Regions from separate parts of the Blautia sp. CGZ-1-C1 genome, predicted to be linked through region 2. Evidence: riboswitches for the same ligand, from Rfam matches in the RefSeq annotation. Region 2 holds a riboswitch; each other region holds the start of a gene.
The links. A riboswitch is a leader RNA that binds a small molecule or an ion and turns the genes downstream of it on or off. The one in region 2 is predicted to bind FMN.

Region 1 (10,828 bases), on a different contig from region 2:
CAAAAAGAGCACTCCAATCCAGAATCCCACTGCTGCCGGGATAAAAGAAAACTTTCCCATGTCTGCAGACTGCTCGATTGATGGAATCAGCAGACTCCACACTGAAGCTGCCACCATGACCCCGGCCGCAAAGCCGGTAAGTGCTCTCTGTACTTGTTCATTCAGATTCCTTTTCATAAAAAATACGCAGGCTGCTCCTGCTGAAGTTCCGATAAAAGGAATCAGGATTCCGTAAAATACATTTATATTCATCTGTCTACTCCTCCTATTCTATTTGTATGCCTAAGATAAGTAATTGTTCCTATTCTCCACCAATCATACAAATAACTCTGATTTGGTTAAATAATAGTGGATGAAAAATCCAGTTTGTTTGTTAGTTAGTTTAGTCTAACTCATGTAAGTATATCAGATTTTCTTCCAAATAAAAAGAGCATACAGAACTTTTTTCAAATTCTATATGCCCAAATTTAACCGAATCAAGTAAGTCCCCTGCGGGGGTTGCGAAGAGCAATAAGCAGTTAAAGAATAGACTGCGGGCAGCCGGACTATTTCTTTTCGTAAACTTTGTTTACGCTCATTCATTGTTTTTGCTCCTGTTTCAGATAAACTGCAGCACCCAGTATACAAACGGTAAAGTCACGATTGAACAGACTGTCGTCACCAGGATTCCACCCATGGCATAGTCGCCGTCTGTGCCGTATGTATTTGCCATCATAACTACAGATGACATTACCGGCATAGCGGATGTGAGTGTCATGGTCATACGTATTTCTGCCGATATTGGAAGTAACCCCAGTATCAGATAAAACAGCACCGGAAAAATCAGCATTTTGATTGCGACGATTCCATAATAGTCCAGTTTGCAAATATATTTTTTTACATCCATACATGCAAAGACTCCGCCAAGATAAATCATTGCCAGAGGTGTTGCTGTTGCTCCGATTTTTGAGAATGCTGTGTTCAGAATCTCTGGTAATGTAAGGCCTGTAAGAATGCAGAATAATGCCAATACGATTGCAACTGTTACCGGGTTAATCAGCTTTTTAAAGTCAAATGTAGAATGCTTTACGGCACCAACATTTTTTCCACATTGTGATGAATTTTTTGAAGTATTTTCCACTGTATCCTCTGCCTTCGAGGTTAGCCTTACCCCGACTGTCCACAGCATCAGCTGGTCTATCATGGTAAATACCGAGATATACAGCATTCCTCTTTCCGGAAAGATACTTGTGACAATGGGAATTCCCATAAATCCAATATTTCCAAATGCACTCATTGCAGAATAAAGCTGCTGGTGATCACCTTGCAGGTGCAGTATTTTTCCCGAAAGAAAGCTGAGTCCAAACAGACAGATATACATAAAGAATGCGATTCCGAGAATCGGCAGGGAGTGGAAAAGCATTTGCTTATCCACTCCATTTACCGTATTTGTAAAAATCATGACCGGCAGTGCCAGTTTGATCACAAGTCTGGAAACGACTTCCATATTTTCCCGGTTCAGCACATGTGTCTGGATCAGAATGATGCCTGCCAGAATGTAGATGACAAACATTCCGATCTGATTAAGAAGAATATTTAATGTACTCATAAGTCAATTCTCCGGAGTGTTTTTGCCTGTCTTGATTTTTAATTTTTCAATATCATGTATCTGTCCCATTGTTGCTATTTCCTTTCTTCTGCATTCGCATTATTTATTTTTCATAAAGGATTCTTCCTTCATTTTTTATAACTTCTACTAACTTTTTTATTTCTATTCTGTCTGTTTTATCTTACCATATTATCATGCCTTTTTTAAGTCTCTCCAACAATTTCGAGGATTGTTTTTCTGTGCTCAGGCATGAAAAACAGCCGCAGATTCTTCATCATACGGCTGATCTTTTCTATTTAATATTCTATCTGTTGTCTGTTTTTATTTCTCAATCCCCTTTAAGAACCACACGGATTCTCTTGTAGATCAGAAATACAATCAGGGATGTCAGTGCATATTTAAATAAGTTGAATGGGAAGATGATCAGTGCTGCAAATGAAAGCAGACTGTTTACAGAGCTGTGTACTGCGCCACCCATTTCGATGAATGCTTCGATTGGCATTCCAAAAGCTTTTCCATAAGCCGGAAGTAAAACAAATGCATTAATAAAGCATGCAACTATTGCTGTCAGAACTGTTCCGACCGCCATTCCTACAACTGCGTGTTTTCTGCTCTTGACGGATTTGTAGCGGTAGATTAATCCTGCCGGAACTGCGAATGTACATCCGAAGATGAAGTTTGCCACGTCACCGACTCCTGCTGTCATAGATCCCTTTGTTACAAGATGCACCAGAATCTTCACCAGCTCGATCAGAACACCTGCAATCGGTCCCATTGCGAAAGAGCCAACCAGTACAGGGATCTCAGAGAAATCCAACTGATAAAATGTCGGTGCCAGGAACGGAAGCGGAAACTCCAGATTCATCAGAATTCCTGCGATAGCGCCAAGCATGGCTATCTGTGTGATAGTCCTTGTCTTACTCCTTGCCATTGCGTTTCCATTTCTTAATACCTGTTCACTCATACTGTTTCTCTCCTTTGAAATTATTCTTTATGGATATAAATTTTTATTCGCTGCATATCCTGTTTAAAAGAAAATTCCACAAGCTTCTTTACATGGCAAAACTGTCATATCTCATAGAAAATTTCACCACATAAAAAACCCTGGATAAATCATCCAGGGTAATGAGCACGTATGGTAAAAATATCGCGTGTTCTTCTCTCATCCAGACTATACTGTCGGTTCTGGAGTTTCACCAGATCAGCCGCCTAAGCTAAGCGGGTCGCGGACTATAACCGCCGGTAGGGAATCTCAGCTAATGCTGATCACCACAACCCCGAAGAATTTTCTTTTATCTGCGTTTGATTATACTACATAAGTATATTCATTTCAATACAATTTTCAGATTTTTTACCGGAGTGTACATTGTAAGAAGGAGTCGTATTGTCCGTTGGAATCTCATCGGGTGCAAACAGTTCTATTTTATTATCGAATTCTGTATAATTCTCATTTGCGCCAAGTTCTCTTGATTCTATCAAAGTTTCTGTAATGTTCTCTCCACTCTTTGTAATTCTAAGTCATGCACCACCAGTTCAACTGGTGGTTTGATTATTTTCTTTTTCTCCCTTTTCTATTATAACTTTATTTTCTACTTGTTTTATTCACTGACAGTGTATATTTATCTTTCCCGCAAAAAAGCAGGAACTGTACTCAACAGTCCTGCTTTTTCATCATCAGAGAAATAGTTTTCCCCTTATGCAGTAATATTCTTTCTCATATGAATCCTCTCTGCAATCTTATCCACCACTTTATTGCAGATCACCGTATAAGCCGCGCCAAACACATTCGCGCCAATACGAAGTGCCACTGCCGCAGGCATTCCGAAAAGTCCTGCTGCAATAGAGAGTGCTCCGAAAGTGTTAAATGCAGTCTGCCATGCATATCCTGCGGAATATCCGACTCCGATTCCACCAATCATTCCGATATACGGATACATGGATTCCGGAAGTACCAGATACAGTACAATAAAGAGCAAACATCCTACAATATTGAACAGCCCTCTGTTTCCGGCTCTGGAAGCACAGTCTTCTGTAAATGGCAGGCATACGGACATGCAGGCGATTCCTGCCCACATGGCTCTCGGCAGTCCCAGAAGATTCATAAATAACATAGCACTGGACACAATCAGTGTCAGTTTCAGATACCATCTGCTTCTTGCTGAGCGGATGTCAAACTCACGAAACAGGTCAAGGAAAGTTCTTCTATATGGTCTGTTCTTCTGATTTTTGTAAAAAATCACCATGCAGATCAGCATTCCTATGAAAAGTCCTGCGATGCGTAACGCATATTCCTGCCCGGTCACATCATATCCCAGAAGGAGTAAATAGCCCAGTACAAATGTAGAATGATTATACATAATCACATTGTGGCATCCAAGAATCATCAGAAGCAGAATGCAGACCACATTGACAAGAAATGCGGCAAATGGATGTGGTGCTGCCATATTTGCCAGTCTTGGCCCCGCCATAAGAATTCCAAAGATTCCTGCAATGGAAATCAACCCATGTGTTGTCCTGATTCCGAAGTCCGCCTGTCGCAATACGAGAACCGCCAGCAGAACTGTAACCCCGACTACACTGTTATTGCTTCCTGTGAGTTTACTGTACAGGCTCACCACCGCAACACAGAACGCCATGACCAGATATACTTTGAAGTTATAAATTAATATGTGACGTCTTTTTTCTTTTGGATCCGTTGTGTTCTTAATAAGCTGCTTAGAACCAACGGAACTCAACTGTAGTTCCTGATAAAATGTCATTTCCAAGTCGTCTCCTTTTTTGTAAAATCACGTAAAAATCCAGCGTTTTCACAGAATAACAAAACGCCAAATGATTACGTATCTACTATGAATTTTGAAATAGTAACGAGCACTATACCGCAATTTTCCAAAAACGTCAAGAGTCATTTCTCGCACTCCATAAATTTTTTTACTCACTCAAAAGAGGTATTATTCCATACACCGTTCACATTATGTATCATTAATTACCACTTAATACAATCCCATGATCGCCAGCAATGCCGTGATCACTACAAGGCTGCAAAGAATCGTCACGCTGTTCGCACAGCTTGCCATTCCTTCATCTCCTCCACACATTCCTGTGTAGGCAGGTGCAACTGCACTCATAGGAGCAAAGCACAGTAAAACAAGGGTCTGTCTGATTACCAGATCAAATGGTAATACAAAGAAGAAAAATACTGCACAGACTGCCGCAAAAATGTGTCGGATCACTACCAGTTTAACGATCTCACCCATATATTCTTTGATCAATTACCTCAATCCTTCCCAGACGGCAAATGCTGTGTTAAGCGCTTTAAAGGGCGGGCTGGTGGATGTGCTGATCCTGGACTCCAATCTTGCTGAAGCACTGCTGAAACTTAGTGAAGACATGCCTTCACAGGAGTAATACATACAAAATACCCTTTCGTCATATTATACGAAAGGGTATTTTTTCAGACTATTCTATTTTCTGTAAAGTACAAATGCCTCATATGGATTCAGGATGATTTTCCTGTCAAATACTTTTCTTCCCATATTCGTAATCAGGCACTGAGCTCCTTCTGTGAATGTTTCCGGAAGTTCCATTTCCGCTTCCTGTGCACTGAAATTACATACTGTGAGCAGCTTCTCTGATTCAAGCTTTCTTATGTAAGCAAAGATCTGGTCATGATCACGGTACAGAGCCTCAAATTCTCCGTATACGATGATATCCATTTCTTTACGCAGACGGATCAGTTTCTGATAATAATGGAAAACAGAGTCCGGATCTTTTAACTGATCTGCCGCATTGATCTGCTGGTAATTTGGGTTTACCTTAATCCATGGTTTCCCTGTAGTGAAACCTGCACCTGCGGAAGTATCCCACTGCATTGGTGTTCTGGCATTATCGCGGCTTCTGAGCATCAAACATTTCATCATATACTCCGGTGTCAGTCTGCCTGTCTCTGTCAGCTCAGTGAAATAATGAAGGCTCTCGATATCACGGTAGTCCTCCAGCTTATCAAAATAAACATTAGTCATTCCAAGCTCTTCACCCTGATAAACATAAGGGGTTCCCTGCATCATATGAAGGCAGGTCGCCAGCATCTTGGCTGAAATATCGCGGTAAGCAGGATTGTCATTTCCGAATCTGGATACACTTCTTGGCTGATCATGGTTTCCAAGGAAAAGGCTGTTCCATGCTTTTCCTGCCAGTTCTTCCTGCCATTTGATCATGATCTTCTTGAACTCTTTGAAATCATACCGTTCTGTGGTCCATTTGCCATAATCACCACCACCGATTTCTACATGCTCAAACTGGAATACCATATTCAGTTCTTCTCTGTCATCACCTGCGTATTTCTGTGCTTCCTCAATGGTAACTCCTGAGGTTTCCCCCACAGTCATCACATCATATTTGGAAAGAACTTCCTGATTCATTTCATGCAGGAATTCGTGGATTCTTGGACCATGAACACTATACGGACCGAAATCACCATACAATCCGTTATTCATCTCTCCGTCAGGAAATTTCTGATCTTTGGAAATCATGCTGATAACGTCCATACGGAAACCATCGATTCCCTTTTCACACCAGAAGTTCATCATATCATAAACTTCCCGGCGAACCTTCTCGTTCTCCCAGTTCAGATCCGGCTGTTTCTTGGAGAACAGATGAAGATAGTACATATCTGTCTGTGCGTCATATTCCCAGGCTGAACCTCCGAATACTCCGCCCCAGTTATTTGGTTCCTTACCATTCACCGGATTTCTCCAGATATAATAGTCACGGTAAGGATTATCTTTGGATTTACGACTCTCGACGAACCAGGAATGCTCATCGGAAGTATGGTTTACAACCAGATCCATGAGAATCTTGATTCCTCTTTTGTGCGCTTCTGCAAGGAGAGTTTCATAATCCTCCATGGTTCCGTAATCTTTGTATATCTTTCTGTAATCAGAAATATCATAGCCGTTATCATCCTGAGGAGACTCCAGCATAGGAGAAATCCAGAGAACATTCACACCTAACTCTTTCAAATAGTCAAGCTTCTCAATAATTCCTCTGATATCTCCGATTCCGTCTCCATTACTGTCTTTAAAGCTTTTGGGGTAGATCTGGTAAACAACACTTTCTTTCCACCAGGTTTTCTTCATAAACGTAAGCCTCCTGTTTGCATTTCTCAAGTTTATTGATGTGTTACTTTACTGCACCGGCAACAACACCGTTCATGATCCATTTCTGACAGAAGATATATACGATCAGTACAGGTGCCAGTACGAGCAGATAAGAGGCAAATGCCAGATTATAGTCTACAGAGAACTGGCTCTTGAATACATACTGTGCAAGCTGTAAGGTCTGCTGGCTCTCATCACTTAAGAGTACCAGTGGCATACTGAAGTCGTTCCATGTCCACATAAAGGAAAGGATTGCTACTGTTGCTGTAGTTGGTTTTAATACCGGGAAAATGACCCGGCTGAAAATCTGGATGGGGTTGGCACCATCGATCATTGCTGCTTCATCCAGTGCTTCCGGTATCGCCTTGATCGCACCTGTATAAAGGAAAGTGTTCATAGGCAGACCGAAGATAATGTACAAAAAAGTAATACCGTAAATATTATCCAGATGGAAGGCATTCGCCTGTACAACCAATGGAAGCATGATTACCTGGAATGGGATAAACATAGCACTGATAAAGTAATAGTACATAATAGAAAAGAATTTACTCTTTTTCCTGTTTCTGGTTATTGCATATGCTGCAAAAGAATTTGTGATCAATGTAAAGAACAGGTTGATCACTGTAATAAATGCAGTGTTAAAAAATTTCTGTGGAAAATTTGTCATCACCCAGGCATCTACGAAGTTCTGCAGACGCAGCTTTTTGGGTAATGCCAGTATGTTATTCATGTCAGACGGATCCTTGATTGCGATCATCAGTGCCATATACAGAGGCAAAAGAATAATCAGCACAATTCCTATAATAAGAAGAATCGTTACAGGCCAGTTGTAACGTTCTTTTACCTTCGCTACACCCTGTTTCATCCTAACTTCTCCTCTCTCTTCTCAAGTATACGCAGCTGTAACACAGAGATTAGCACAACTACAATGAAAAGCACAACTGCATTAGCTGACTGGTAGGCGAACTGTCCTCCGCCGAATCCCTTCTTATAGATCAGGACTGCAATGGAAGTAGTTGCTGTTCCGGGTCCACCATCTGTCATGGCCATGATCTGATCGTAAACCATCAGGTAACCTTTGGCCGAGAGCACCATATTAATGGTAAAGGACGGTGCCAGAAGAGGGAAAGTGATCTTGCTGAACCGCTTGAATCCTGTAGCTCCGTCCAGGTCAGCAGCTTCATATACATCTGTATCAATAGACTGGAGTCCTGCAATATAGATCAGTGTATTGAATGCACATCCGATCCACAGAGATACTGCAATGATTCCCCACATCGCATTGTTAGTACCCAGAATATTCACACTGAGAGCCTTGATTCCCAGAGCTTTTCCAAGCTCCGGAACCAGGTTTGCAAAAATATAGTTGAAGATAAATCCCACGATCAGACTTCCCAGCATATACGGCAGGAAATAAAATGCTTTAATGGTATTTTTGAATTTAATCTTTGCATTTAATGCGCATGCGAGCACAAGGCTGATCACATTAACCAGGATCGTAGTGATCACAGCAAATTTAAAGGTGAAAATGTAGGCATTTCCTGTATCTGCATCTACAAACATATGCAGGTAATTACGCAGCCCTACGAAATTCCAGTCTCCATATCCTCTCCAGTCAGTAAAGCTGTAGAATACACCTTTCAGGAAAGGAATTGTATGGAAGATGAAAAATAATACTGCAAGAATACCAACATAAATATAGTAAACTTTATTGACAGCAGGTCTTTTACGATTCGCTGCTTTCTTCATAGGCTCATCCCCTCACTTAATCTACATTCGCAACATCATATTTTTCGTCACACTGTTTCAGGAACTGTTCGATGTTTTCCTTATCATCCATTCCATTTGCACGATTTAAACTAAGTTCAGTAAGCAGTACAGACATATTAAATCCTGATGGGTAGTAGTGGTCTTCGAAGTTGGCAACTTTACCATTGCTGATGTCTTCCTGTACACCTGATACTGCTTCATCACTCTGCTCTACACCCTTTAATGCGGAGAATGAGAACTGCTCATCAATATAAGTCTGTACATTTTCTTTTTCCATCATAAAGGAAACGAAATCTTTAGCTGCATCTACATTGGAACTGCTCTTGCTTACGCCCAGAAGCACATCTACACCTGAGGTAACCTTATTCTGGGATTCATCATTGGAAGACGGAATTGCAAACATGTTTATTTTTACATCCGGGTTAGCATTACGGTACTGGCTGATTGCCCAGTTTCCATTGATGATCATTACAGCGTCACCGTTGGCAAATTTCTTGTTTCCGTCATCATAGCTAAGTCCCATGAAATCATCCTGTGCATAATCAAGAAGTGTCAGATATTTCTCTGTAATCTCCTCATGAGTTCCCACAAATGTTGTCTTGCCTGCTTTGCGGTCATCTGCGAAGCTCTCCGGTGCAAGGTCTGCTGCTATGGAATTCCATGGTGCATTTGCTGTCCATGCATCTTTATAAGTCATCAGTAATGGCTGCTCGCCTGCATCCTTGATTTTCTGAAGAAGATCTATAAACTCATCCCAGGTCTTCGGAACTTCCAGTCCAAGCTCATCGAATTTCTCTGTATTGTAGATGACACCGGAAGCATTTGTAGCAAATGGAACACCATATATTGTCTCTTCTTTGTCCTTATTTACATCGTAAACCATGTCAATATAGGCTTCCTGTACATCCTTGATATAATCCTGATCACCCAGGTCAAGCAGCATACCTGCACCCTCAACCTCAGTGTAGTTGTTATCGCCACCCATTGCTACGATATCAGGCATATCATTCTTTGCCATTCTGGTCTTTAATACAGTTCCTGCATCCGGCGGAGCAGTAACCTTTACTGTCACATCGTCATGGCTTTCATTATATTTGTCTACCAGTTTCTGAATTGTATCCTTGTTCTCAGGTTTTGTGGAAAAAAGTTCCAGTTCTGTTTTACCTGAGCTTTTCGCTGAGGAACCTGCGTCAGACGAACCGCCGCATCCTGTTAATGTGCCGGCAAGCAAAGTACCAATTACCAATGTGCTTATTATTTTTTTATACATTTTTTCTCCTCCATAATTTAATTTTCTTTTTATTTCATTAACTACGAAGGCTGCGCAACCTCTATTTTCCCTTGGTGACTTTATCATAACGCAGTCTGTCTGTAAAAATCAACAGGTTTCTCGGGAAACTTAAATTTCACACAAAATTCACAATCAATTTTTGTGCATATCATACAATAATCAGTATGTTTTTACACTGTTAACCCAACCGGATAAGTTCTGTAAATTGTAAAAAAGAGCCTGCTATTCTTTCACAGACTCTCTTTTTATCAGCCGCACCGGGCTCTTGATATTCATTTCTTTTAAAGTTTCTCCCTCTATCATCCGGTGCAGACGGCGCAGGGAGATTACGCCCTTCTGGTGGATATCCTGATGAACCGTAGTCAGCCTGGGACGGACAAACTCCGCATAAATACTGTCATCATAACCTACTATGGAAATCTGATCCGGAACCTTAATCCCATGATCAAAGAAATAGTTCATAGCCTCAATCGCTCCGTAATCCGAAGAAAACGCCAGTGCCTTTACTTCAAGGAAACGGGGAAGCAGCTCTTCATACCTGCTGAGGCGCTGTCTCTTCTCCCCCGGAACTACGATCAGACGGGATTTGCTGCAGAAACCGCCCTGCTTTTCCATAGCCTGTTTGAATCCGTTCCATCTGCGGGAATCACTGTCCTTATCTGTCTCTGCGATAAACAATGCCCTGTGGTATCCACAGGAATACAGGTATTCTCCAACCTGATATCCACCGGAATAATCGTCAATTCCTACATTCTGGAAGGTGTATTCCCCTTCCGGATATGCATCGATCAATATCATCTTCTTGTTCAGTTTTCTGGACAGCTGTCTGTATCGTTCCTCATCGTATCCCAGAATGATCAGACCCTCAACATTCCACCTGGAAGCCATATCTACTACATCTTCAATTTTTTCTCCGCCGATAAGCATGACGAAATAACCTTTCCGTTCTGCTTCTGTCTGTATGGTTCCGATCAGCTCTCCCACAAAGGAATCCTGCAGAGACTGCATTCCATGGGCAGTGGC
Region 2 (10,828 bases):
TGTCTATTTAAGCTTCAAATTCTTTGATCAGATTTACCATTTCAATGGCACTGAGTGCACAGTCATAGCCTTTATTTCCTGCTTTTGTACCTGCGCGTTCAATTGCCTGCTCGATGTTTTCTGTGGTAAGTACTCCGAATAATACCGGAACTCCTGTTTCCAGTGATACTGATGCAATCCCTTTGGAAACCTCATTGCATACATAATCATAATGACTGGTATTTCCACGAATCACAGCACCTACGCAGATAACCGCATCATACTTTCCACTTTTTGCCATTTTAGACGCGATCAGCGGGATTTCAAAAGCACCTGGTACCCACGCTACCTGGATGTCCTCTTCTTTTACATTGTGACGTGTCAGCCCATCCATGGCACCACTTACCAGCTTGGAAGTTATAAATTCATTGAAGCGGGCTGCTACAATTCCTACTTTCATTCCATCTGATACTAATTTTCCTTCTAATGTTTTCATTTTTTCTGGTCCTTTCATCTGTAAATTTATATTTTTTAACCTGTACAGGTTTTTATATACGGTAAATTTTATTTTCGGGAACGTTATCGTTATATATGAAAATCCCCGCTGTATTTAATACTTCAGAATATGTCCCATTCGTAATTGTTTTGTCTTAAGATAACGCAGATCATACGCTGTGGCATTCATCTGTATCGGAACTCTCTGTTTGATCCTGATGCCAAATTCTTCCAACTGATAAACTTTATCCGGGTTATTTGTCAGCAGCCGCAGCTCTTTTACCCCAAGATTTCTCAGAATCTGCGCACCAATGTAGTATTCTCTTTCGTCTCCGGCAAATCCAAGTGCCAGATTCGCTTCGAGTGTATCCATTCCCTGTTCCTGAAGTTCATAGGCACGAAGTTTATTGATCAGTCCGATTCCTCTTCCTTCCTGTCTCATATAAAGGAGTATCCCTCTGCCTTCTTCCTCAATCTGGGCCATCGCCGCTGCAAACTGCTGTCCGCAGTCACAACGCTGTGATCCAAAAACGTCTCCTGTCAGGCACTCTGAATGCACACGGCACAGGACGTTTTCTCCATCTCCGATTTCACCTTTTACCAGTGCTACATGATGTTCCCCATTCAGGCGGTTTACAAATCCATACGCCATAAACTCTCCGTATCTGGTCGGCATTTTTGTGGTCGTCACGCGATCCACCAGAATATCATGGCATTTACGGTAATTCTGAATATCTTTAATTGTTATGAATTTAAGATTCCACTTTCCGGCAAGTTCCCGTAACTCAGAAGTCCGCATCATAGTGCCGTCTTCTCTCATAATTTCACAGCACAGCCCGCACTGTTTTAACCCTGCAAGTCTGCACAGGTCTACAGTTGCCTCTGTATGTCCGTTTCTTTCCAGAACACCGTTCTTCTTCGCCAGAAGTGGAAACATATGTCCGGGGCGTCTGAAATCTTCGGGTTTTGCATTCTCGTCCACACATTTCATGGCAGTAACAGAACGTTCTGCCGCAGAGATTCCTGTAGTGGTGCTGATATGGTCTACGGAAACAGTAAAAGCAGTTTCGTGATTATCTGAATTTTCTGCTACCATCTGCGGGAACTGCAGTTTTCTTACATATTCCTCAGACATTGGCATACAGATAAGTCCTTTTCCGTGAGTTGCCATAAAGTTAATATTTTCTGTTGTGGCAAACTCTGCTGCACAGATAAAATCTCCTTCATTCTCTCTGTCCGGATCATCCGTTACCAGAATAATTTTTCCATTCCGAAGTTCTTCCAGAGCTTCTTCTACTGAATCAAATCCGTTCATTTTTTCTCTCCTTATACAATATATTTTTCTGTTGTTAAGAGGGCAAAATCATTCGTATTGGCTGCTTATCTGGTTCGTGTTAGGCAGATAAAACATCCACTGTACAGTTCTGCATCAATCGAATAACCGCTTTGTGGTTAATTCTGTCAAAAGCCATACTTATTCAGAAAATCCCGTGTAATATTACTTTTTATCGGCTGTTCTTTCACAGGCGTTATTAATTTTTCCACGTATTTTCCAATTATGTCTGTCTCCAAATTGACGATATCTCCTTCTTTGCGTTCTCCGAGGACTGTAATCTTTACTGTATGAGGAATTGCAGAAATGGAAAAGTCTGTTTCTGAGACTTTTGCCACTGTAAGACTGATTCCATCAACTGTTACAGAACCTTTTGTCACAATATATTTCATAATTTGTGGTGAAGCCTGAATGGTGTACCAGACAGCATTATCATCTCTGCGAATTTCCGTGATTTTTCCTGTTCCATCCACATGCCCGGCAACAATATGTCCTCCGAATCTTCCATTTGCCGGCATTGCCCTTTCCAAGTTTACATGCTGCCCCGGTGAAAGCTGAATCAGCGCAGAACGGTTCAATGTCTCGTGCATCACATCTGCCATAAAACCATTTTCCAGACATGCAGTTACAGTAAGGCAGATTCCATTTACAGCTACGCTGTCTCCTGTTTTCAGGTCATCCAGTATTTTCTCTGCCTGTATCGTGAATACCGCTGAATTAGCTCCTTTTTTTATATTTTTTACAGTTCCCAGTTCTTCAACAATTCCCGTAAACATTTCTCTTCACCTCACTCTCTATGAGAAAATCATCTCCCAGTCTGATTATTTCGCTGTTTTTTAATAATACTGCGCTGGCAGGATCAGGAAATCCTTTTCCTTCCACCGGCGTCTTTGCTTCTTCGCCTCCAAAAAGTTTGGGTGCTATATAGGTCTGAACTTTCTGAACAATACCGCTTTCCAGTGCTGACCAGTTTAAAGAACCTCCTCCTTCCAGCAAGATACTGTCTATCTTTTCAGCTCCCAGAAGTTCCATTAATCTGTTTAAATCTATGTGTCCGTTTTTCTCCGGAACATACAGAACCTGGCATCCCAGTTCTTCATAATTCTTTATCTTCTGCTGATCTTTACTGCTGCTTGCAATGATTGTAGGAATTGTCGCTGCTGTTCTTACAATCTTAGATGTCAGTGGTGTTCTCAGATGGGAATCGCAGATAATACGCACAGGATTTCTGCTGTTTTCCAGTCTGCAGGTAAGCATCGGATCATCTGCCAGCACAGTTCCCACCCCAACCATAATTCCTGTATATTTCAGTCGCTGTTTCTGTACATGAATTCTGGCAGCTTCTCCTGTCACCCATTTGGATTCTCCTGTATAAGCGGCAATTTTTCCATCCATAGTCATTGCATATTTCATGACCACATACGGTTTTTTATTTTGGATGTAATAAAAAAATGCTTCATTCAATTTATCACACTCTTCTTTTAAAATATTTTCTGTTACTTCAATTCCATGATCCTTCAAAATCCGGATTCCTTTTCCTGCAACCAGTGGATTAGGATCTGATGATCCGATGATCACGCGTCTGATTCCAGCCTCCAGGATTGCATTCACGCATGGAGGCTGTTTTCCATAATGGCAGCAGGGTTCTAAAGTAACATATATAGATGCTCCTTCGGGTTCTTCCGTACATGCTGCCAGAGCTTCTCTCTCCGCATGGAGTTCACCGTATTTTCTGTGATATCCCTGACCAATGATCTTTCCGTTTTTAACGATCACAGCACCTACCATCGGATTAGGTGCTGTAAAACCCATTCCTTTTTGCGCCAGTTCCAAAGCCATTTTCATGTACTGCCTGTCCTGTTCCATATCCGTTATATTTTTCAATCCATCATCTCCTGCTCTTTTATAACAATTCCATAAAATAAAGCCCCGGTGTTTTTTCAACATCCAGGGCTTGGTAATTAATATTTGATATGAATTATCTTCCGATGAATCTGACTCTTTATTTCATCACTGAAATCACTTTAATTGATATAAAAAAGCTCTGGAATAAATTAATTATTCCAGAGCAGTCAGCTTTCACAGATCAGTTAATTCTTCTGTATCTCTACTGTTATCCTCTTTCATCCAGACTGTACTGTCGGCTTCGGAATTGCACCGAATCATACCTTACGGCTCGTGGGCTTTACCACCGGTAGGGAATTGCACCCTGCCCTGAAGATCTTATTTTATTTTTATCAGCAATTTTTGCGATTTATCTTGCTGATGTCTGACAGTATACTCTCAACTTTTATCTCTGTCAAGATTTTTTTCAGGAAAGTAATCTTCTTACCATATCTGCATTAAATGTCACACCTGTCAGGTGATCTACTTCAATCTGGTACAGGGCATTGGCTGCGATATGCTCTGCTGCCTGTTCCAGATCACGAATACCGCTTGTATTTTTATGCAATTCAACGATGGCATTCAGACCCTCTTCTGTTACTACGCATTCTTCTGCCTTGAGGCTCATGCGTTTCAGAACCTTCGGAAGGACGTATTTGGAGAAGATGATCTTCTTCTCTTCTGATGTATAATCCGGGATATCGATCACTGCAAAACGGGACATAAGAGGTGCGCTGATCTGGGATTTATCGTTTGCCGTAGCAATGGGATAAACGCCCACTGTGGGCACCATACATTCCATATAGTTATCTGTAAATCCAAGGTTGTCAAGCAGAGTAAGAAGTACGTCTGCAGGGTTTCCGTTGCCCTTACCTGACGCTGCTTTATCAAGCTCGTTGATAATAAATACAAGGTTGGATTCTCCTGCTGCTGAGAAAGCTTCCATGATGATTCCGGGCTTTGCGTTTGCATAGATTCTGGAACTTCCTGTAAGCTGTTCCGGATCATTGATGGAACTCATGTCCAGAGTTGTCCAAGGCAGTTTCAGAATACGGGCAACTGCGTATGCAATCTGGGATTTACCTGTACCTGCAGGGCCTACAAGGAGAAGTCCGTATGCAGGAAGTGTATGGGTACGGTTGATCTGGATGATGGTTTCAATAATACGCTGCTTTACAGATTCCATTCCGTAGAGTTCTTCATCAAGAATTCTACGTGCTTCCTGCGGATCGATTGCTTCAAAGTAGTTATTCTTCCACTGAATGTTCATCATAATGGACAGTGCACGCTGAGCGTGGCGTCTCTCTTCCGGAGATACCTCATGAGAGCGGGCAACTGCAAGGTTTCTTCGAGCCCAGAGGCGAATATTATCCGGCAGAGTTCTTCCGGCACAGGTCATAAAGTCAGTGATGCTCTGAATGCTTGTCAGCTTCATCTCATCCCCTGTTTCTTCTTCATCTTCATCCTCAACAATCTCTGCAGGTGCACTGCTTGCAAGAAGTCTCTCGATCATAAACTGAAGAAATCCGTCCTCTGCGGAAAGTTTCGTGCCGCCGCCAAAAGCAGTTTCACGAATCTTATAAACTGCATAACCATTCTCTTTATTCTCTCCTGAAAGGCGCACATTGATATGATTCTCCCCAAGCCATTTCAGAAGACTTACAAATCTTGAATCAATACTGATGATATCTGCACTGAAAACGCCGTCATCCTCTTTAAATTCAAAGGATGTACGTTTGATTGGATTAGTAAAAATACCGCAGGAATGATGTTTCCACTGACGGATGCTGTTATCCAGAATCATGATCGGTTTCTCAGGGGAAGTCTCCTTTTCATCAGACTGGAAAGTAGTGTAGGTACATTCAGACTGTACACCTGGTTTCTTGTCTGAAGCACCGCTGAAATCAAATACTGGCATGGTAAATACTCCTTTTATTTTATCCTTAATCAGTGTGTAATTTTTTATGTACAACTCTTTATTATTCTAGCAGAATCTTTTCTTTTAATCAATTCTGTAAATGTATTTATTGCATAATTATTCAAGAAATTATATCGTTAATGTTCACTCCGTTCACAGTAACATTATATCCTCATTTATTCCACCAAAATCATTGACGGTAACATCCGCAGGCTTTATAATAGGGATAACTGAGAATTTCCAGATTATTCTCTGGAAAATCGGAATTTACTTTTAGGAGAGCAAAATGAGCAAAATTATTTTAACCGGTGACCGCCCAACAGGCCGCCTTCATGTTGGACATTATGTTGGTTCATTATCCGAGCGTGTTCGTTTACAGAACTCCGGCTTATATGATGAAATTTATATTATGATTGCTGATGCACAGGCATTAACAGATAACGCAGAACACCCTGAGAAAGTTCGCCAGAATATCCTTCAGGTTGCACTGGATTACCTTGCATGTGGTATTGATCCTGAGAAATCCACAATCTTTATCCAGTCTATGGTTCCGGAGCTTACAGAACTCACTTTCTACTATATGAATCTTGTGACTGTAGCACGTGTACAGCGTAACCCAACTGTTAAATCTGAGATTCAGATGCGTAATTTTGAAGCCAGCATTCCTGTTGGATTTTTCTGTTATCCGATCAGCCAGGCAGCAGATATCACTGCATTCCGCGCTACTACTGTTCCGGTTGGAGAGGATCAGCTTCCGATGCTTGAACAGTGTAAGGAAATCGTACACAAGTTCAATACTGTTTATGGCGAAACTCTGACAGAGCCAGAAATCATTCTTCCATCCAATAAAGCCTGCTTACGTCTGCCAGGTATCGATGGCAAAGCAAAAATGAGCAAATCTCTCGGAAACTGCATCTATCTTGCTGATGAAGAGGCAGATGTCAAGAAGAAAGTTATGTCCATGTTTACTGATCCGAATCATCTTCGTGTGGAAGACCCTGGTCGTGTGGAAGGAAACCCGGTATTTATCTATCTGGATGCTTTCTGCAAACCGGAATATTTCGCAGAATTCCTGCCAGAATATCAGAACCTGGATGAACTGAAAGCTCACTATACACATGGCGGTCTGGGTGATGTTAAAGTTAAGAAATTCCTGAACAAAGTACTTCAGGCAGAGCTTTCTCCAATCCGCGAAAGACGTAAACATTGGGAACAGCATCTCGATGATGTATATGATATCCTCAAAGAAGGAAGTAAAGTTGCTGAGGCAAAAGCTGCTCAGACACTTCATGATGTACGTTCTGCTATGCAGATTAACTACTTTGACGATAATAGCCTGATTAAATAATTTCCCAGGATATAAAACAGGTTCAGATACGAAATATATTATTCGTGTCTGAACCTGTTCTTTGCTTAGCATTATTTTATTACTATTTTTCTAAATCCAGTTGTTTCTTTACAGATTTTCTCCGTTTCTTTTTTTCCTCATAGAGAGCTTTATCGGCATCTTTCAGTTCATCTGAGATTGCCAGTCCGCTACTGCATGTAACTATCGTGTATCCCACTGATAATTCCACATAATACGCTTTATCGGAATTCTCATTAAATGCTGCACTTTTCTTCTGGATCAGTCTACGAATCCTCTGTCCATCCTCAGCATTTCCGGGAAGCATTGCGCAGAATTCATCTCCGCCGATTCTTCCTATGATGCCATTTTCTCCCACCACAGATTTTAAAGTCTCAGCACATTTTTTAATGGCAAAATCGCCTTCTATATGTCCAAAAGAATCATTGATTTCCTTCAGGTGGTCCAGATCTGCAAACAGGATCAGCATCTCTTTTCCATCATTTTTTCTATTCATCTGAACTGCCTTTTCCATAAGTCCCCGGCGGTTCATACAGCCTGTTAATGCATCAGATTCCGACAGAAAGTTAAGGACTTCATTCTTTTCCCTGACTTCTCTGACCAGAGCTTCGAGTTTCTGCTGCATCCTTTTTTGCTCTTTCGACATCTGATACATACGCAGCATATTTCCAATCTGCCTGCTGATAAGATAAAATAAAGCCAGATTGGCAGGATTAATTTCCGCTGCCAGAACACCATATTGCATTTCTCCGGAAAAGAGACAAAGAATCGTCGCTACATAATTTTCGTTGTCTTTCTTTCCGCATATAACTCTTCCGTCCCTTGAATAATCTGTAGACACTTCCGGACGTTCATTCTCTTTATATGAAATAATCTGCTGTCCTATCTGATATGCAGCCAGATACATCTTATCTGGGCATTTCCATTCCTCATCTCTGTAATGAGCTACCGGTTCTTTAAAAATATAAAGATACGATGCTTTTGCGCTCAACGCGTTTAGCTTCACAAGTGCACGTCTATACATCTCCTGCTCATCATTCATATGACATATCATATCTTTGGAAATCAGCGGAACAAACCAGCTTTCCTGTTGAAAAGTACTGAAATGCTCTTTTTCACTTTTAATACTGTATGCCACGATCTTATCATTTAAGAGTCTCTTTCTCAGAAGTAAATTCTGAATGATCGTTCTGTCTGGCTTATCTTTTCGCAATTCTACCTGAATACATTCATCAACAAATTGATCCAGCACTTTCATAAAAGAATGTCCATTGAGCAGTCCGCCGAGTTCACTGTCAAACAATTTCTGCAGACCTCTCTTTATATTCTCTTCACTATCCGAAGTTCTGAAATCCACACTTAAAAGCAAACTCAGATAATCCCGTATTCTGCCCTTCAATTCTTTATTTGAATTGGCCGGAAGAACTTCCTTCAGCATACTGTCCAGATAACTCTCCACAATCGCTGTCCAATGAGTTTCTTTTCCAAGAATTGAAGTTTCCTCATAAGAATTTCTGTCTACTGAACATCCACATGACTCACGAATTCTTACACTCGCCGAAACTACCACAGAGTGGCATTTCTTTCCCTTGCACAATTCTACCGCGCCGATTATTGCCATATACCCCATATCAAAAGCATTCTGCAATACAGTTGTCAATGGCGGATTCATTGTCTCGGCAAGTTCCCAGTCATCAAAACCAGTAATCGCAATGTCCTTTCCGACAATCAATCCTCTTTTATTACATTCTCTATATGCAGTCTCTGCCATAACATCATTTGCACAGATCATTGCTTCCATGTCAGGATATGCATCCAATAAATGATTTACCTGTTTCTGCACACATGATGAATAATCTCCATAAGCAATCCGCTCCGGTCCAAACGGGATTTCATATTTCTCCATCACATCATATACCGCCTGCCTGCGTTCCCTGGCGTCTGTATTTCCATGAGGTCCCGCAAGATAGGTAAAATTTCTATACCCATGGTCCTTTACCAGATGTTCTGCTATGGCATACATTCCATTATAATTGTCCGTAATAATGGATGTAGATGTTCCTGTTTTGTCCCTTTCTTCGAGAAGAACACGTGGCTTATCTCTATATTTCTCCAGAAAAGTTGCACTCTCTTTTTCATCCAGAAAAATACATAATGATCCATATGCGATTACCAGCACATCCAGGTCCGCAAATGCCTGATAATCATATGCGGCATTAAACTGGTAGTCATAATCATCCTCCACATCTTCTCCAAAATATGATTTATAATAATAGCTGCTGTGAATTCCAAGGAATAATATAACATTGACATCCATCGACTGTGCTGCATGAAAAATCCCCTGCATTAGATCCATCGTATGCGGTGAATTTGCATTTCCTATCATCACACCAATTGTATATCTCTTCTTCACAACTTTTGGCTTCCTTTCAAAAAGCTTTGATTTGTATATTATTTTATAATATTTTTGGTTCCCATTCAATATATTTTAGCTATTTCTGTCAAAAATAAATGCATTGTATTTTCTATTCGTTTCCTATACAATATTTTTATATCATAAGATAAGAAATGTTGTTGCTGTTCACATCATTCTCAGTAATACAACACTTTTCTTATCTGTCAGAAAGGAGTTATTTAGCGTTATGCAATTTACATTTCCAAATTATTATAAAGAATTCTCCTGCATTGCCGGTGCCTGTCCGGACACCTGCTGTGCAGGGTGGCAAATCGTTATTGATGATAAAACTTTGAAAAAATATCAGCACTTTAAAGGTCCGTTCCGTAACCGCTTACATAACGATATCGACTGGAAAGAACATGTTTTCCGACAGTATGATCGTCGCTGTGCATTTCTGAATGAAGATAATCTGTGTGATATTTATACAGAAGCAGGGCCGAAAATGTTCTGCAAAACATGCAGAAATTATCCCAGACATATTGAAGAATTTGAGGGGTTACGCGAGATTTCCCTGTCACTTTCCTGCCCGGAAGCCGCAAGGATCCTTCTGTCTCAGAAAGATAAAGTAAATTTTATAACCAGGGAAAAAGAAACTCGTGAAGAAGTCTATGATGATTTTGATTATCTCCTGTTTACTGCATTGATGGATACGAGGGATATGCTGATAGCTATCATTCAGGACAGGACAATTCCTATGCAGAAACGTCTGTGGAAAATACTTGCGATCGCACATGATTTTCAGCTGTGCATAGATAAAAATGAGCTTTTTAAATGGGAAGATATGAGGAAACGCCATAAAGATTCCGGATACGGAGAAGAATTTTGCAATAAAATTCATTTTAAAATGAATCAATATAAAAAAGAAAATACCGCAAATCCTTCAGAGAAAACAAATATAACTAATGCCTCAGATGTAGCCGATATTTCCGGCCGTCCAGATTATTCCTGTAAAACGAAAGAATTATTCCAACAAATGTGGCAGACGATAGTTCCTGCCATGGAAGTCCTTCGTCCTGGGTGGAGAGACTTTCTGAATGAATCTCTGACTCCTTTATATACAGGAATTTCAGATGATCCGTCCGCAAAAGTAAGTCTTTATCCATATCAGAAAAGTGAATTCGATTATTACTACCCGGACTGGCAAATTCAGGAGGAGCAGCTTCTGGTTTATTGGATCTACACTTATTTTTGTGGTGCTGTTTATGACGATGAGATTTTTGCAAAGGTAAAAATGGCTGTTGTCTGTACATTATTTATCCACGAATTATCTGTTGGAATATACCTGAAAAACAACCGTCAATTTAGTCTGGAGGAGCAGATTCAGATTTGCTACCAGTTCTCCAGAGAACTGGAGCATTCGGATCTTAATCTGAACAAATTTGAAGAATTAATGTC
Region 3 (10,828 bases), on a different contig from region 2:
CCGATCAGTCCGGCATCTGCACCCAGCAAGGCCAATGCTTTGTCCGGAATGAAAATTCCGATCAGCATAAATGGAACTGCAGCCAGTATGCTCCAGGTTACTGACTGTATGAAATAATAATCTGTATTTTCTCCTTTTGCCCTGCTTATGGCATACCTGGTAGCGGAACCAATCCCGATCATAGCCCCAATCGCATAGATCAGCCCATAAACCGGCAGGATCAGGTTCAGGATTGCCAGTCCGTCAGCACCTGAATATACAGATATAAAGAAAGTATCTGCCAGAATATAAACGGAAATCCCGATCATTCCGGCAACACTCTGGGTTACATATCTGGTGAATCTTTTCAGCATAATACTTCGCTCCTTCGTTATATTGTCAGCATTGTCTTCCTTTCATCTGCAGACTTATCCCACCATTATACTGATATAAAATAAAAATGCAACCACAAAAACTCCAGACATAAAAATCTCCTTAAGCAGATTTTCTAGCACTGCTCAAGGAGACCCGTTGATATTCGCAATTCACTTCACGACACTCTTTATTTTATCCTGTTTTTTTTCAGGTCTTCTATAATTTCATTGTAACGTTTTTTGTTCAGACGGTAGAAAAACAGTACAATTGCTGTCACTATCCATAAAATTCCCGGAATTGTAGTAAAGGAATGTCTCATAATACTGAGTACAGCCGTATTCTACGCAGTCAGGAATGATCGCATCCCAAAATCTCGAAAACAGCATCAGGGCAGAGACTGCTGCCATCCTCCGTCTTTCCGTTTACTCATGTCTTCTCTACAGCAGTCTTTTTTATTATATCTTTGTCTTACATAATGCTTATGTATGATCAGCAGGGTATTTTATTTTTCCTGCACATTGATAATCACTTTCATTGTAGTCTCACGGTTATCGTCAATGTACTGGTATGCTTTCAGATAATCTTTAAATGCAAATGTCTTAGAGATCAGCGGTCTTAAATGCACTTTTCCTTCATTCACCAGTCTGATTCCGTCTACATAATCATCATGTCTGTACATCATTGTGCTCTTGATATCAAGCTCATGATCATTTGCAACTGCCAGATCGATCTCAGCCATTCCTGCAAAAACTGCAACCAGCACAATCACGCTTCCTTTTCTTGCATACTTGATTGCCTGTCCCATTGTAATGTTATTTCCTGCACAGTCATAGATAACATCTGCCTTATCCGGTCCAAAGGCTTCTACCATTGCTTCCCCGAAATTTTTATTCCTTGTGTTGACACATACGTCAATTCCACACTCTTTTGCTTTTTCCAGACGAAGATCACTGACATCTGTGATCATAACTTTAGCTGCTCCCATCCCTTTTGCAGACTGCGCTACCAGATTTCCGATCGGACCGGCTCCTATCACCACAATATTCATTCCTGTTACATCGCCCATCTGTTTAACACCATGAACAGCTACTGCCAGAGGCTCGATCATTGCGCCCTCTTCATAAGACATATCTTCCGGTATCGGTGTTACTTTTGATGCATCAACTGCAAAATACTCGGATGCAGTTCCTGTTGTCTGGAATCCCATTACTTTCAGCTCTTCGCAGAGATTGTATTTTCCGTGACGGCATGGATAACAATGTCCACAATATACCTGTGGCTCAATTGTTACTTTCTGTCCCACATGAAATTCTGTTACTGCATCACCTGTTTTTACCACTTCTCCTGATACTTCATGTCCCTGGGTTACCGGATATTTTGTAAAAGGATGTTTTCCGTGATATACATGGATATCAGAACCACAGATACCAATATTCATAATCTTAACCAAAACCTGGTTGTCTTTAATCTCTGGTACGGGAACCTCTCTGAAAATAATTTCTCCTGGATTTGTCATAACCTGCTGTAACATAATATTTTCCTCCTTATTTGTTGAATGTACTTTGAACCTCTAGTTATTTATTAACTTTTATTAAATGTTTTATTAAAGTAATTACATTATTATTCAAATCGCTAAATTTGTCAATAAACATTTAAAAATATTTCTCATTTCTACCAGTTGCACAAAGTAAAGATTTTATTTTTATGCAGATGTTACTATAACACTCCTCATAATTATCTGCTGAATTCCCGCACAATAACAAAATACCCTGATCACAACCTTTCTTTGTTGTAATCAGGGTATTTTTTATATTCAGATATTTGTTTAATATGGTATATCAGCAGATCATCAGTGATTCAAGAATGCTATCGGCTATATCTTTCCGATAAAATCCTGCAAGAAATGCTTTGCTGCACCTACAGCTGAGGCTTCTTTCTTATAAGAACAGTTTTTCAGATATCTCAGATCATGATCAAATCCATTATACTTCATTACTTTTTCCCCAAGAGGTATCATATAATCTGAGAGATATCCACCCATTTCACCTCCAAGAATGATATCCATATCATATGCCATGCGCAGATTTGAAATCAGAACTGCAAGATAATCAAGATACTCTTCCCATTTTTTCTCTGCCTTTTCATCATTGTTTTGAAGCAGCTGCATAAACTGTTCCACAGAATCCTTTGACTCACCAACAAGTGCGCCTGCAGCGCAATAAGCATCTGCACAACCTGATTTTCCACAATAACACTTGCGACCCTGAGGTACAAGTATCATATGTCCAAATTCTCCGGCCTTCTGATTTTCTCCGGAAAACAAATTTCCCCCTATGCAAAATGCACCGCCAAGAGTCTGATTCAACGAAAGGTAAATTGCATTCTGATAGATGTTCATATCTTCTGCCATCATTGCCGCATTGGCATCATTTGAAAAATAAACCGGGACAGAAAATGCCTGTTCCAGGAAACTGAGACTATAGTTTTCAAGTTTCAGTGCGTGGGATTTTATCACCAGTTTCTGCTCCTGATTAATGATTCCCGGAATAGAGATTCCAACACCCAGAAGCTTTTCTTTCTGTTCTGCATCATTCATATGATCCAGAAATTTCGCCGCATAATCTGCCACCTGACTGCAATATGACATATCAGATACAAATTTCAGACGGATCCGCTCTGATTTCACAATCTCATACTTCAGATTTACCAGCACCATTCCCAGATGATTTGCAGTGATCACAATTCCCATTGCATAACGATAGGATGGATTGATTCCAATACTTTTAGCCTTTCTTCCTCCTGTGGATTCATATTCTCCAATTTCTATTATGATACCTTTTTCCAATAAATCTTTTACATTAGACAGAACTGTTGGCATACTCAGATTCAGTTCTTTGGATATTTCCACTTTTGATGTGGATTCTCTATTTATAATATAATTTACGATTTTTGATTTCGTGGCAAATTTCTTTTCCAGTCCGCTCATTCTGTTTCTACCTTCTTTTATTAATGTATTTATAAAAGAATGATACCTGTTATTGTCATATTTGTAAATAGCCATTGTCTCTGCAGAGTATGTTGCTTTTTGCAATTGAAGCAGGGGGACTTACAATAACAGATAAATTTATATCATCCTGATGAAATATTATATTTCATTTTTCATGTTAATGATATAAAATTATCGTAACTGTTCAGTACCTTCACAGTTACGAGCCAAAATGCATTAAAAATCACCTGCGGTGATGGCATTTTGGCTTGTATGTCTCGGGATTTTGGTACTTACGTGCCAAAACACCTCGCGGGATAGCAGACTACTGAATAGTTACAAATTATTAATGTAAATATCAGGGCATATTCGAATAATCATTTCTAAACTTTTTCAAATATGCTCCGGAAAGGAACTTTTATACTAATGAAAACCAAGATTCAGGATATGACCTCCGGTTCACCGGGACGGTTGATCATTCTTTTTGCAATTCCCCTGATGCTGGGAAATATCTGTCAGCAGCTTTATACAATGGTGGATACCATGGTTGTTGGCCAGGTTGCAGGTGTGGAGGCTCTTGCCGCACTGGGTGCTGTTGACTTTCTGATGTGGGTTGTCACAGGAATATCCACAGGACTCACTCAGGGATTTTCTATTCAACTCTCCCAGTATTATGGGGCAAAGGATTTCGAAAATCTGCGTAAATCTCTGGCTCACAGTTACCGGCTAACCACATTCATCGCAGCCGGAGTATTGATTCTCAGCCAGTCATTTGCTTCGCTGGTATTAACAGGGCTGCATACACCTTCCAATATTATCGGAATGTCTCTGTTATATCTGCGCATCATTTTCTGTGGAATCCCCGCCACAGCAGCCTATAATATGTTTGCCTCTGCCCTAAGGGCTATGGGAAACAGTAAAACACCGCTGACCGCAATGATTATCGCATCTGTGCTGAATGTCTCACTGGACATCCTTTTTGTGGCAGGCTTCGGATGGGGTGTGGCAGGAGCAGCAATCGCAACTGTGATCGCACAGAGCTTCTCCGCTGTTTACTGTTTCCTGATTTTACGCAGAATTGATATCGTTCATCTGACCAGAGCAGATTTTATGCCTGCCTCCGGCATGAATGCCCGCCTGATGAAACTTGGTATTCCTGTTGTATTCCAGAATATCATCATCGGTGTGGGCGGTCTGGTAGTCCAGTATGTGATCAATGGCTACGGTTTCCTTTTTGTAGCAGGATTTACAGCTACAAACAAACTTTATGGTCTGCTGGAAATGGCTGCTATTTCCTATGGATATGCCATCGTTACCTATGTGGGTCAGAATCTGGGAGCCAGAAAGATTGACAGGATCAGAAAAGGCGTCCGCAGCAGTATGCTGCTTTCCCTGCTTACCTCACTGATCATTTCTGCTGCCATGTTTTTATTTGGAAAAAATATTCTCTCACTTTTCATCTCAGGTGAACCGCAGCAGACACAGCAGGTACTTGCAATTGCTTTTAAATACCTCTCTATTATGGCTGCCATGCTTTGGGTTTTGTACTTCCTGTACGTGTACAGATCTGCACTTCAGGGGCTGGGAGATACCTTAATGCCTATGGTAAGTGGTATGGCTGAATTTGTCATGCGTATCAGTGCTGCACTGATCCTTCCCCATTTCATCGGACAGGACGGTATTTTCTTTGCAGAGATTGCAGCATGGAGCGGAGCCACTGTGATCTTATGCATCAGTTATTATGCACGGATGCATAAATATCATTAAAACAAAACAGGCACATAGTCCCGGATATCCGGTATATGTGCCTGTGAAACGTGTAAAATTATGTAAGATTCTTAATCCATTTATATTTCTTATAATGTTTATAAACCACCGGCAGTTTAATAATCTCGTCCAGATTGAGTACAAAGTAGACAACCATAACCGGCAGTTTCAGGATAAATGCGCAGATGCATCCCAGAGGAACGGTGATGCACCACAAAGTTACGGAATCACACAACATTCCAAATTTGGAGTCTCCGCCTGCTGCGAAAATTCCGCCTATTGTCATACAGTTTACTGATTTTCCTGCAATATAATAGGAACAGATCAGCAGCATTTTTTGCAGATATCCGCGGGCTGTCGGGGTGAGATCTACCATTTTTGTGATAAATGGGGACAAGGCGATCAGGACAAGGCCTGATACAATTCCTGCAATAATCGCAGTTCTGGTAAGTGTTCCGCCTGCCTCCTTTGCTTCCTGCAGGCGGTCTGCACCAAGACGGTTTCCCACTATGATACTGCCTGCATTTCCAAGTCCGAGGCAGAAGCATACAACAAGATTTTTGGAAATATTCGCTATTCCATTGGCGGCAACGGCATCCGTTCCCAGATGTCCCATGATCACAGAATACATGGAAAACCCTATTCCCCATGCAAGATTATTGATCAGTAACGGAACGGCTTTCTGCCAGAAACGGCCAAATAACTTTTTTTCACAGCTTCTGAGACTGAATTTCACAGCTCTGATCCTGCACAATACATAACCAACACTCCACAGGAACTGCACAACTGTTGCAAGTACGGTTGCCAGTGCAGCACCTTTAATTCCCATTTTCGGGAAGCCGGACAGTCCAAAAATTAAAACAGCATTCAATACGATATTGAGAATTACCATAACCCCATTGATCAGGGTACTCATATTTACTGCACCACAGTTCTTCATGATTGCCAGAAAAGTCTGTGCAATTCCCGAAAACACATAGGAAATGCCAATCACCCTTAAATACTCACTTCCCAGAACGATCAGAGTTTCCTCATTTGTCAGGATTCTCATGATCTGTTCCGGAAAGAAAAGGGCTCCTGCCAGAAATACCACTGCAATACATCCGCAAATCTTTGTTACAAGGCTGAACACCTGGGAAATACCTTTGTAGTCCCCTTTTCCATAATATTGTGCCACAAACATATTCTCGCCTGCCATAAATGCAAACATAAACAGATTAAATACAAAAGTAACCTGTGTGGCCAGTGATACAGCTGACATGGCATCCTGACTTAACTTTCCCAGCATGATCGCATCACATGCTCCGACCAGGGCTGTCATGAACTGCTGAAGTGCAATTGGAAGTGCCAGCCTGACTATTTCTTTTCGTAAACTTCGTTTACACTCGTCCATTATCTTTTTTGCTCCTGTATAAAATATTAATGATACTCATCAGTCAATTTTCAGAATCATATTCAGGATTCTAGTTTAATCCTTTAATTCTCCTTAATCAAGCAGATAAAATCATCCTCTTCGCTATTTGCTTGATTTGGTTAAAGTTCTTCCTTCAAAAATGCAAAAGGTTCTTCATCCTGAAGGAAATGCATAAGCTGATATGCACACATGATCGCTACATTTTCCTCTTTCAGGATTCTCTTTACTTCTTCTCTGTCAGCAAGCACAACTTCGATTTCTTCGGAATCCTCCTGTGCCGCTTTACTGATCTCACCTTCCGCGTAACCGTAAACATTTGCGCAGGATTCATCTGTCATGCCAACCGTTGTGAAATAAGGTTTCTCAAATGCAGGATTTACTTTCAGAGGTGTGAATTTCAGTCCTGTTTCCTCATACATTTCTCTTACTGCACCTTCATGGAATTCTTCGTTCGGTTCTACCAGACCTGCCGGGAATTCATAGATGTATCCGCCGATTGCATATCTGTACTGACGTACCAATACAACCCTGTCTTTTTTCTCTCCGTAAAGACTGTAAATAATTACACCATCCGGAGTATTTTTACCTGTTTTTATTTTTAATTCGTTAATACTCTTCGCGCGTGATGCCACAAAATATGACACAGGAGTGTTATGGACACTTGTTGCATTTAAATGATATAAGTTTAAAAATTTACAGTCTGTCAATTTCTCAATATTGTGTATCTGTCCCATAATGGATACTTCCTTTCGCTATTCATAAACCTCACATTCAGGTGTTTATATTGTCTGCTTTATCTTACCATATTATCGTATCTTTTTTAAGTCAGTCTGACAATTTCTGTAATTATTTTTTACCCGCCAAAAAGAAAAACAGCCGTAGATTTTTCATCATACGACTGTTCTTCTTTTTTATTGGACTGCCAATTTATTCTTTATCAGATATAAAATCAATCTCCCTTAAGAACTACACGGATTCTCTTATAAATAAAGAATACGATCAGAGATGTCAGTGTATATTTAAATATATTGAATGGGAAAATGATCATTGCTGCAAATGTAAGAAGATTATTTACAGAGCTGTGTACTGCGCTACCCATTTCAATAAATGCTTCTACCGGCATTCCAAAAGCCTTTCCGTATGCCGGAAGTAACACGAATGCATTGATAAAGCATGCAACTACTGCTGTAAGTACGGTTCCAGTTGCCATTCCGATCACTGCATGTTTTCTGCTCTTAACAGATTTGTAACGGTAGATCAGACCTGCCGGAACTGCAAATGTACATCCAAAGATGAAGTTTGCCACATCGCCTACACCTGCTGTCATAGATCCCTTTGTTACCAGATGCACAAGAATCTTTACCAGCTCGATCAGTACACCTGCGATCGGTCCCATTGCGAATGAGCCAACCAGTACCGGGATTTCTGAAAAGTCCAGCTGATAAAAACTCGGTGCCAGGAAAGGAAGCGGAAACTCCAGATTCATTAAAATTCCTGCGATAGCACCAAGCATGGCTATCTGTGTGATGGTTCTCGTCTTACTCCTTGCCATCACATTTCCATTTCTTAATACCTGTTCACTCATACTGTTTCTCTCCTTTGAAATTATTCTTTATGGATCTGTCTCATATCCTGTTAAAAGAAAATTCCACAAGCTTTTTATATAATGAAGATTTTCTTCAACATATAAAAAACCCCGGATTATATGTCCGGGGTAATGAGCACGTATGGTAAATATCGCGTGTTCTTCTCTCATCCAGACTATACTGTCGGTCCTGGAATTCCACCAGATCAGCCGCCTGAGCGGGTCGCGGACTATAACCGCCGGTAGGGAATCTCAGCTGATGCTGATCACCACAACCCCGAAGAATTTTCTTTTATCTGCGTCTGATTATACTACATACAGATATCTATTGTCAATACAACTATTCCATTACGCTTCTCTATTGACTTTGCTTTTCCAGGCTATTATAATAAATCCAGAAAACGAAAGGAGGTTTTCAATATGAAAACATGGACAAAGAAGTTCCAGAAAATGTTAACACTGATACTTGCCATCTGCCTCGTTACCGGCTGCATGGGATTCTCAAATGTGCAGGCAGCTACCGGAAAGTCAGGTACAACCTACTATAATACCTGCATAAATGGAAAAAAAGGCGGAACAATAACAACCAATGGCACAAAATACTATATGTCAGGCACAAGAAAGGCTATATGTAAGGGGAACACTCTGACAATGTATGCGTCATTTAATACTTCCAAAAACGGAGTATTAAACAGCCAAAACAAAAAAGCATATATAAAATACGGAAAACATACATTTAAACTTACTTCCAAGACCAAATACTATTTTTCCGGAGGTGAAGCTCCCAACGAATATTGCTCAAAGTCCGCTTTCATGTCTACCATGAGAAGCATGAATGGATTAGGTCTGTGCATTAAGGTAACCAATGGAAAAGTTGTTGAGATGTCTTTCAATTCATGATACCACAAAAGCCGCAAAGCTGGAAATTCCCACTTTACGGCTCTTGTTTAACTTGTCATTATTTTTTCCGAAACCATTCTTTTTTCTCTGTTCTCGCAACCCCCTCCCTGAGAAGCTTTTCATCTCATCAGGCACTTTTCATAAGTCAGGCGAATATTTGTAATATTAAAGCAGGAGACTCACTTCATTGATAAAATTTTACTCTGCCTGATCAATATTATCAACCCTACAGCCCGCTAATACAACCATTCCAGGATTAGAAAAACAGGAAATCACTGCCAGACAAATGAAAAATATATAATATCCCGGTATTTTGTAGTTCATAAGTATTGCTGCCATAGTTTTCACCTCGCTTATGTACAATCTTCAGTAATTCATTTAGAGGATTGTTATAATTCACTCATCCTTTATTACACTCATTATACCCTTTTCTCATCAGCTTTTCATTCACTGGCAGTATATGTTTTATGCCACAGCAACAATAGTTTTCCCACTTATAGCCGAACATTAGCTTTGGTCTTTACAGTCAGCTATCAAATATAAAATTTACAATCTTCTTTGATAATTGACGAACTACTGAGAATATGCTTTAATGGATTTAGCATAAATACTTTAGGAGAACAAACATAGTTCTCAACTATGCTTCTACACCAACGATACATGTATCATATCTCACAAAAAGAAATGGGGGAACACACAAATGGGACTTATAGCTATCAGTAGTCTGATGCTCTTGGGCGGTATGTATCTGATGATTGCATTCGCATGGTGGCTTCTGCAGATCATTGCCAACTGGAGAATCTTTACCAAAGCAGGAGAGGCCGGATGGAAAAGTATTATTCCAATATATGGCGATTATATTTCTTATAAAATCGCATGGCAGCCCGCATATTTCTGGCTGACTCTCATCCTGGGAATCATATCTTCTTATCTGCAGGGAACTCTGGAAATAAGCGAAAGCTTAACAGTCTACATGCTTGTCATACTGATCAAAATCATACTTGTCATCATCAGTATTATGTACAGCATTAAGCTTGCAAGAGCCTTCGGCAGAGGCACAGGATTCGCCATTGGCCTTATCTTCTTACCGCCAATCTTCATGCTGATCCTTGGCTTCGGCGATGACAGATATTATGGGGCAGATAAATAGACAACCGCTAAATAAAAAATCCTCAGAGCTTATGTTCTGGGGATTTTTTCATCTCATACAGGCTACAGCCTATTATAAAGTTCTGTTATCAAAATACTCTTTTACCGTTTCACAGCAGAAATCAGTCACCTCATACCTGTTACTCACATCTCCGTCAAAAATCGGTTCAAGTCCGCCTGCTGCCGCCTCGAAGAACAGTTTTGTACCAACTTCAGGAGTATATCCTGTACATGGTTTGATCATGTTGTTTAACAGCGGTCTGTTCTCTGCTCCAAGATATTTACGGATTCCTTCGATACCGAATTTCGGTCCCTGGAAGTCTTTTACAAAACTTTCCGGGAAGTCGATGTCAAGGAGTTTCAGAAATGGCATTGACATGATGTTTCCTGTGATCGTTGCGAGTAACAGCGGGATGTATTTCTTAGTAGCATTATCACTTCATTTTTAATATGCAGCAATGTATGGGCTGTAATTCACTATCCGTTTATATTACAATTCAAAGGTTTCCAGATCATCCGGGATAAAAAGATTTCCTTTATAATATGGTTTTCCTTCCTCTGTGTAGAGTTCTTTTCGTCTGGAGATATTTTTATCTTCTGTATGATACAAAATCAGATTGTCAACATTCAGTTCCTGTGCGAGCTGACAGGCATCCTTTACTGTGGAATGATG

Region 1: linked by a shared signal. The riboswitch ahead of AC058W_RS16600 (ECF transporter S component) and the one ahead of ribD (bifunctional diaminohydroxyphosphoribosylaminopyrimidine deaminase/5-amino-6-(5-phosphoribosylamino)uracil reductase RibD) in region 2 are both predicted to bind FMN.
Region 3: linked by a shared signal. The riboswitch ahead of AC058W_RS06110 (ECF transporter S component) and the one ahead of ribD (bifunctional diaminohydroxyphosphoribosylaminopyrimidine deaminase/5-amino-6-(5-phosphoribosylamino)uracil reductase RibD) in region 2 are both predicted to bind FMN.

The regions. Positions count from the first base shown of each region.
Region 1 is NZ_JBWLUT010000180.1:16,801-27,628, reverse strand. Features, by position in the region: gene AC058W_RS16610 (ZIP family metal transporter) at 1-252, opposite strand, end outside; gene AC058W_RS16605 (AEC family transporter) at 599-1,588, opposite strand; gene AC058W_RS16600 (ECF transporter S component) at 1,917-2,552, opposite strand; FMN riboswitch at 2,739-2,877, opposite strand; gene AC058W_RS16595 (hypothetical protein) at 2,900-3,067, opposite strand; gene AC058W_RS16590 (FUSC family protein) at 3,283-4,347, opposite strand; gene AC058W_RS16585 (AEC family transporter) at 4,579-4,857, opposite strand; gene AC058W_RS16580 (glycoside hydrolase family 13 protein) at 5,050-6,723, opposite strand; gene AC058W_RS16575 (carbohydrate ABC transporter permease) at 6,767-7,609, opposite strand; gene AC058W_RS16570 (carbohydrate ABC transporter permease) at 7,606-8,493, opposite strand; gene AC058W_RS16565 (ABC transporter substrate-binding protein) at 8,510-9,784, opposite strand; gene AC058W_RS16560 (LacI family DNA-binding transcriptional regulator) at 10,028-10,828, opposite strand, start outside.
Region 2 is NZ_JBWLUT010000129.1:20,615-31,442, reverse strand. Features, by position in the region: partial or broken gene AC058W_RS12170 (RluA family pseudouridine synthase) at 1-11, shown strand, start outside; gene ribH (6,7-dimethyl-8-ribityllumazine synthase) at 8-475, opposite strand; gene AC058W_RS12160 (bifunctional 3,4-dihydroxy-2-butanone-4-phosphate synthase/GTP cyclohydrolase II) at 590-1,789, opposite strand; gene ribE (riboflavin synthase) at 1,936-2,583, opposite strand; gene ribD (bifunctional diaminohydroxyphosphoribosylaminopyrimidine deaminase/5-amino-6-(5-phosphoribosylamino)uracil reductase RibD) at 2,564-3,673, opposite strand; FMN riboswitch at 3,919-4,033, opposite strand; gene AC058W_RS12145 (AAA family ATPase) at 4,119-5,609, opposite strand; gene trpS (tryptophan--tRNA ligase) at 5,896-6,957, shown strand; gene AC058W_RS12135 (diguanylate cyclase domain-containing protein) at 7,040-9,388, opposite strand; gene fliB (flagellin lysine-N-methylase) at 9,618-10,828, shown strand, end outside.
Region 3 is NZ_JBWLUT010000080.1:7,535-18,362, forward strand. Features, by position in the region: gene AC058W_RS06075 (MATE family efflux transporter) at 1-353, opposite strand, end outside; partial or broken gene AC058W_RS06080 (MFS transporter) at 542-694, opposite strand; gene AC058W_RS06085 (zinc-dependent alcohol dehydrogenase) at 857-1,885, opposite strand; gene AC058W_RS06090 (ROK family transcriptional regulator) at 2,228-3,340, opposite strand; gene AC058W_RS06095 (MATE family efflux transporter) at 3,767-5,107, shown strand; gene AC058W_RS06100 (MATE family efflux transporter) at 5,166-6,500, opposite strand; gene AC058W_RS06105 (NUDIX hydrolase) at 6,641-7,255, opposite strand; gene AC058W_RS06110 (ECF transporter S component) at 7,471-8,106, opposite strand; FMN riboswitch at 8,262-8,395, opposite strand; gene AC058W_RS06115 (hypothetical protein) at 8,527-9,006, shown strand; gene AC058W_RS06120 (hypothetical protein) at 9,205-9,345, opposite strand; gene AC058W_RS06125 (DUF5684 domain-containing protein) at 9,707-10,156, shown strand; gene AC058W_RS06130 (hypothetical protein) at 10,229-10,534, opposite strand; gene AC058W_RS06135 (MBL fold metallo-hydrolase) at 10,646-10,828, opposite strand, start outside.